Regions from separate parts of the Caproicibacter sp. genome, predicted to be linked through region 2. Evidence: riboswitches for the same ligand, from Rfam matches in the RefSeq annotation. Region 2 holds a riboswitch; the other holds the start of a gene.
What was found. Region 2 has a riboswitch for thiamine pyrophosphate ahead of thiW (energy coupling factor transporter S component ThiW). Riboswitches for the same ligand answer to the same signal wherever they lie in the genome.
Positions count from the first base shown of each region.

Region 1: it holds a riboswitch for thiamine pyrophosphate, as region 2 does, so the genes downstream of both, thiD (bifunctional hydroxymethylpyrimidine kinase/phosphomethylpyrimidine kinase) here and thiW (energy coupling factor transporter S component ThiW) in region 2, are expected to answer to the same signal.

Region 1 is NZ_JBJKOP010000036.1:244,465-247,873, forward strand. Features, by position in the region: gene ACLQ3M_RS10360 (ABC transporter permease) at 1-210, opposite strand, end outside; TPP riboswitch at 1,034-1,131, shown strand; TPP riboswitch at 1,167-1,265, shown strand; gene thiD (bifunctional hydroxymethylpyrimidine kinase/phosphomethylpyrimidine kinase) at 1,360-2,154, shown strand; gene thiC (phosphomethylpyrimidine synthase ThiC) at 2,151-3,409, shown strand, end outside.
Region 2 is NZ_JBJKOP010000008.1:48,398-51,806, forward strand. Features, by position in the region: gene ACLQ3M_RS01055 (ATP-binding cassette domain-containing protein) at 1-135, shown strand, start outside; gene ACLQ3M_RS01060 (ABC transporter permease) at 132-992, shown strand; gene thiW (energy coupling factor transporter S component ThiW) at 1,067-1,567, opposite strand; TPP riboswitch at 1,643-1,752, opposite strand; gene ACLQ3M_RS01070 (P-II family nitrogen regulator) at 1,886-2,209, opposite strand; gene gpmI (2,3-bisphosphoglycerate-independent phosphoglycerate mutase) at 2,443-3,409, opposite strand, start outside.

The DNA.
Region 1 (3,409 bases), on a different contig from region 2:
CAGCTTTCCCATGTAAGTCAGATACTGCTGGGGAAGAGGCTTGTCAAGTCCATATTTTACGTTCAGTGCCTTTACGGTTTCCGGCGGAATATTCTTTTCACTCAGAAATGGCCCGCCCGGTATCAAATTCATCAAAGTAAATGTGATGATAGATATGAACAAAATTGTTAGTAAGGCATAACCGATTCGTTTAATGGCATATGCTCCCAAAATAATATCCCCCTTTTTTCCTTTTATTTATTAGAAACGGCAGGTACATTCCTCGTTGAATGCGCCCGCCGCTTTAATAAATCTTCATTGCTAGAATATTGCAGTAATTAATAAATATTCATCGCTAGAATTTTTATAAAAACGCACCGAAAATGCCCGATGTGTGAATTTTTCGAGCATGTCGAATGCATTATGTGCATAATGTAACGGCCAACCGTTCCAAATGTATGAGAACTGACATTTTAAGTCGCAATAGGCAAGATATCTAATTTTAGCTTCAATACTAATGTACGGAATTGCTTGGCTACTGAAAACCCATACCGTTATGCTTCTTTTAGAGAGGGTAAATTCCCTCCGGTCTTTTGATCACTTTCCAGGTTTAATTAAGTAATTTGATTCTTTGAATCTTACCGAATTCACTTCATGAAAGTTTAAAAATGCCTGATGCTAAAAGCAATTTATGAATTTAAATAAAAGTATAGTTTAACATCCTTTGATTGTCAAGGAGAAATTCAAACCAAAACCGCCTTCATATTGTCCCATTTTGAATAATTTCAGCAAGAATGAAAGAATATTCAATGATCGCTGGAAGTTTTAAACAGTCGTTTTACAAAGCGGCTAAGATTTTATTTTGCTGGAAAAAGAAAAGCCTATCGCCTTTGCGATTAAATGGGCGTTTATTTTATGTTCATGATCAGAAGAAGTTTGAACATGGCAATGTATTCCAAAAAAATCTGAATATATCAAAAACATTTATTAAATTTGCAGTGTATAAACTTTAATAAAAATTAAATTGACAGAAAACTTGGAAAAAGATATAATAAATTGAAAACGGGGGAACTCATCCGAGTTGAGAAGGTAAAACCTGACCCTTTGAACCTGTCGGTTAACACCGGAGTAGGGAACGTGAAATTGTTTGATCGGCGTTCGCCTCTTTTGGCGGGCGCTTTTTTAATTGAATATCGCGGGGGGACTCATTTCGAGTTGAGAAGGTAAAACCTGACCCTTTGAACCTGTCAGTTAACGCTGTTGTAGGGAGCAAGGAGAAAATAACCCGCCGGTTTCGGTGGGTTATTTTTGTTTGACGGAAACCCGTTTTTTAAACCCAGAATCCAAATTTAGACGTGATTAGGAAAAGGAGGGAACCGAATGAAAAATCTTCTGACGATAGCGGGCTCCGATTGCAGCGGTGGAGCCGGAATACAGGCGGATCTGAAAACCTTTGCCGCGCACGGTACGTTTGGTATGAGCGTAATTGTGTCCGTCGTCGCGGAAAATACGGAGCGTGTGATTTCGATCTGCGACATGGCGCCGTCCACGGTTGCAGACCAGATTGACGCAGTATTTGAGGATATTGCGGTTGACGGCGTAAAAATCGGGATGCTTTCCGGCTCGGAGCAGATGCGTACTGTCGCGCGGAAGCTGAAGCAATACCGGCCGCGCGGGGTGGTTGTCGACCCTGTGATGCTGGCAAAAGGAGGCTGTGCCCTGATGCAGCCGGAGGCGCTCCGGACCCTGAAAGAGGAGATTCTTCCTCTGGCCTGCGTTTTGACGCCGAATATACCGGAAGCGGAGGCCATGATCGGAAGGAAAATTGTTTCACCGGAGGATCGCCGTGCTGCCGCAAAGCTGATGTTTCAAATGGGCGCGGAAAATATCCTGATGAAAGGGGGGCATCTTTCCGGTGAAGCGGAGGACCTGCTGTTTGACGGCAGTCGGTTTTACACCTTTACACACAAAAGAATCGAAACAAAAAACACGCACGGCACGGGATGCACGCTGTCCTCCGCCATAGCGGCCAATCTGGCGCTGGGCCAAAACGTACCGGAAGCGGTCCGCGCGGCGAAGGAATATGTGACCGGGGCGATCGAGCATGCGCTGTCGATTGGAAAAGGCCACGGACCAACCAATCATTTTTACTTCATGAAAGGGATCAGAGAATGAGAGATTACAAAACACAGATGGAAGCAGCCAAAAAAGGAATTATAACGAAAGAATTAAAAACGGTCGCCGAAAAAGAGAACCTGGAACCGGAAAAACTTTTGGCAAAGGTCGCTTCGGGACGCGTTGTGATTCCGGCGAATATCGGCCATACGGCGCTTTCCCCGGAAGGAGTCGGGGAGGGGCTTTCGACAAAAATCAATGTAAATCTTGGAGTTTCGGGCGACTGCAAAAATTACGCGGTTGAACTGCAAAAAGCGGAGCTTGCGGCCCGGTTCGGCGCTCAGGCGATCATGGACTTGAGCAATTACGGAAAAACCCGGGAATTCCGCCGGAAGCTGATTGCGGAGTCCCCGGCGATGATCGGCACGGTTCCCGTTTATGACGCGGTCGGATACCTTGAAAAGGACCTGTTGGAAATCACCGCTCAGGATTTTTTGAAAGTGGTTGAGGCGCACGCAAAGGAGGGCGTGGATTTCATGACGATTCATGCCGGCATCAACCGGCGGGCGGTCGAATCGTTCCGCAGGCAGGGGAGAAAGATGAATATTGTTTCCCGGGGCGGTTCGCTGCTCTTCGCGTGGATGAAAATGACGGGAAATGAAAATCCGTTTTTTGAATATTATGACGAGGTTCTTGATATCCTGCGCGAATACGATGTGACGATCTCACTCGGTGACGCGTTAAGGCCGGGCTGCCTGGATGACAGCACCGACGCCGGGCAGATCGCCGAACTGATTGAAATCGGCCATTTGACCGAGCGTGCCTGGGAAAAGGACGTACAGGTGCTTGTGGAAGGCCCGGGCCACATGGCCATCAACGAAATCGCCGCCAACATGGCGCTGGAAAAACGCCTGTGCCACGGTGCGCCGTTCTATGTTCTCGGGCCGTTGGTAACGGATATCGCACCCGGCTACGACCACATTACGGCGGCGATCGGGGGGGCGATCGCCGCTTGCGCGGGTGCTGATTTTCTCTGTTATGTGACTCCGGCGGAACACTTGCGCCTGCCGGATCTGGACGATGTGAAAGAGGGAATCGTCGCAAGTCTGATCGCGGCGCACGCCGCGGATGTTGCAAAGGGAATCCCCAACGCGCGGGAGCGCGACAGTCAAATGGCAATGGCACGAAAGAATATGGACTGGGATGAGATTTTCCGTATTGCAATCGACGGCGAGAAAGCAAAGCGGTATTTTGAAAGCACACCGCCCGCCGACCGTCATACCTGCTCCATGTGCGGCAAAATGTGCGCCGTACG
Region 2 (3,409 bases):
GTAAAGCTTTCGGATACCGTAAGCGCGATTCCGGTGTTAACACGCTGTGAACCGTTTATCAGCAGCTTTGAAGTGCTGCAGGGTACGATGGACGAGGCATTCATCGGCATCACCGGAAAGGAGCTGAGAGAATGAACGTTTTAATCAGACGGAATGTAAAGCTTTATTTTCGCGACAGAAGCGCGGTTTTCTTTTCCCTTCTGGCGGTCATCATTATCATCGGTCTGTATGCGCTTTTTCTGGGCGGTGTGTGGATTCCGAGCTCGCTCAAGGGAATTCCTTCGGTGGATTATCTGATGAACAGCTGGCTGATGGCGGGACTTCTGTCCGTTGTATCCGTGACGACGACCATGGGAGCCTTCGGAATTATGATCGACGACAAAACGCGCAGAATCGACCGGGACTTTTTCGCTTCTCCGGTGAAGCGGAGCGGGATCGCGGCGGGATATATCGGAAGCTCGTTTTTGATCGGCGTAATCATGTCGCTGATTACAGCCGTTTTAGCGGAACTTTATATCACCTCGAAAGGCGGGGGATGGCTCCCTGCGGTAAGTCTGCTCCGGGTATTCGGCCTGATTCTGCTCGCGACTCTGACGAATACCTCCATGGTATGCTTTTTGGTATCTTTCTTTAACAGTCAAAACTCATTTGGAACGGCAAGCACCGTAATCGGGACTCTGATCGGATTTTTGACAGGCATTTATCTTCCCATAGGGGAACTTCCCGCCTCGGTGCAGACGGTGATCAAGCTGTTTCCACCCTCTCATGCGGCGCTTTTGTTTCGTCAGGTGATGGTGGAGGCCCCGATGAAAACGGCCTTTGCGGGGGCTCCGTATGATATGGTGCGGGAATTCAAGGAATATATGGGCATAGAGTTTTCCGTGGGGGGACAGGAGCTTGCGCCATGGGTCAGTGCCGTGGTCCTGCTGGTTTCCGCAGTCGTTTTTTACGGATTGTCGGTTCTTAATCTCTCCAGAAAGAAGAAAGACTAAGAGCTTTTTTCAGAGAAAAATGAATCGGACAATTCCGTTTCTTGTCTGCCCTGAACGGAAAACGGCTGCCTAAATTAGAAATGATGAGAATGGGCCAGATCGAACAGTTTTGTCCGCTCAAGAATTTTCAGCAGCACGACGGAAATAGCAGAACCAATTAAAGAGCTGACCATAAACGGCAGAACATAAGTGAAAAGGGCCGCCGGAGCCGACAGAAGATAAGCGGCGACGGGGTATGCGGCCAGCGCCCCCAGGATTCCCGTTCCCGCGACTTCCCCCAAATAGGCGGCGGACAGCTTGTGAAAACGATGATAAAGCAGTCCGCTGCAAAGCGCGCCGATCATACTGCCCGGGAATGCCAGAAAGCTCCCCGTACCCAGCATGACGCGAAGCAGGGAGGTAATAAACGCCATTGCGACGGCATAAGCCGGGCCGAGCATGACCGCGGCGAGCACGTTGAGCAGCGACTGAATCGGGTAGCATTTTGCAAGGCCGGTCGGAATATAAAAGGCGGATAAAACAACGCCAAGTGCGGCAAACAGTCCGGTCAATACGATTTTTCTCAAGTCTTTCATTAAAATCCCCTTCCAATCTTTCAATCATGGTAAAAAAGAAAGCGGGACATGCCGAAAAGGCATATCCCGCTTTCTTCGTAACGGAAATAAAGTCCCTTCGTTGGCATTATCCAAATCAGGTTAACGGGTCGAAGTTCGCGCTAACTTCCTCTCAGCCTGTATCACAAGCTCCCTGCTTTTGATTCAATTTTCATAGATTGTACTCTTGACGGATGGAGATGTCAACCGGCTTTCACTTGAAAATGAATGCGGAGCCGTTTTAAAAGGCTCCACGTATTTCTGCTTATGATGAAATTCGGTTTGAGAAAGCTCAGTCCGTCAAATTGCGTCGTCTCCGCTTTCACCGGTTCTAATGCGAACCGCCTCTTCCACAGGGAATACGAATATCTTTCCGTCTCCGATTTCTCCCGTTTTAACGGCCTCACAGATTTTAGAAATCAGTTCGGTTACGATCTCGTCGTGCACAACCGTTTCCACCTTGACCTTCGGGAGAAGGTTCAGATTATAAACGGTTCCGTGGTAAACTTCTTTCATGCCCTTTTGGTTTCCGCATCCGGAGGTCATCGTGACCGTCATGCCATAAATGCAAAGGTTGTTGAGAACGGCCTTTACCTCTTCCAGCTTTTCCGGGCGGATAATCATTTCGATCTTTTTCGTAACCTCATCCCCTTGTCAGATTTTTTGTATGAAGAAAATCTTATCTGATTTCATTATATCGTTAAGTTCTTCCGAGTCAATACAAGAGGAGATAAAACGAGGAAAATAAACCCCACGGTATTTGAAGAGATCGAATCCCGGATGTTTTACCATACAGGAAAAAGAAAAGAGGATCACCCGTGAAAGGGTCATCCTCTTGTTTTCACAACGATCTTAATTTATTCGATGATGCTTTTTCCTGTCATTTCAGGCGGCTGCGGGAGCCCCAGAATTTTCAGCATCGTCGGGGCAATGTCCGCCAGGCGACCGCCGGAGCGCAGCTTGCACGGATAACCGACAACGCAGAACGGAACCGGGTTTGTCGAATGCGCGGTGAAGGGCGAGCCGTCGGGCTCCTCCATCTGCTCGGCGTTTCCGTGGTCCGCCGTAATCAGAGCAACGCCGTTCATTTCCCGAATCGCTTCGATCACGCGGCCGACGCAGGAATCCACGGCTTCCACGGCGGCTTTCGCCGCGTCGAAAATTCCGGTGTGGCCAACCATATCGCAGTTCGCGAAATTTAAAATAATCACATCGTATTTGCCGCTGCGAATCCGTTCCACCAGAGCGTCCGTCACCTCGTACGCGCTCATCTCCGGTTTCAGATCGTAAGTCGCGACTTTAGGAGAATTAATTAACACACGGTCTTCTCCGGGAGTCACGGTTTCCACGCCGCCGTTGAAGAAAAACGTCACATGGGCGTACTTTTCCGTTTCAGCGATGCGCAGCTGCGTCTTTCCGTTATGGCTGATGACTTCCGCCAGCGTGTTTTTCAGCTGCTGGGGGCGGAAGGCGACTTCGACATTCGGAATCGTGGCGTCGTACTGCGTCATGCAGACGAAATGAAGGGGGAAGAAGCCGTTCGCCCGTTCGAACCCGTCAAAATCGGGATCGACAAAGGTACGGGTAATCTGGCGGGCGCGGTCCGGACGGAAATTGAAGAAAATAACCGAATCGCCGGATGAGATGCAGCCTTCTTTCTCACAGACAACCGGAATGACGAATTCGTCCGTCACGTCGTTTTTGTAAGAGGTTTCCACCGCGGCGGCGGGGTCGCGGTTCTGCACGCCTTCGCCGAGAACCATAGCGTCATAGGCCTTTTCGACGCGCTCCCATCTGCGGTCGCGGTCCATCGCGTAATAACGG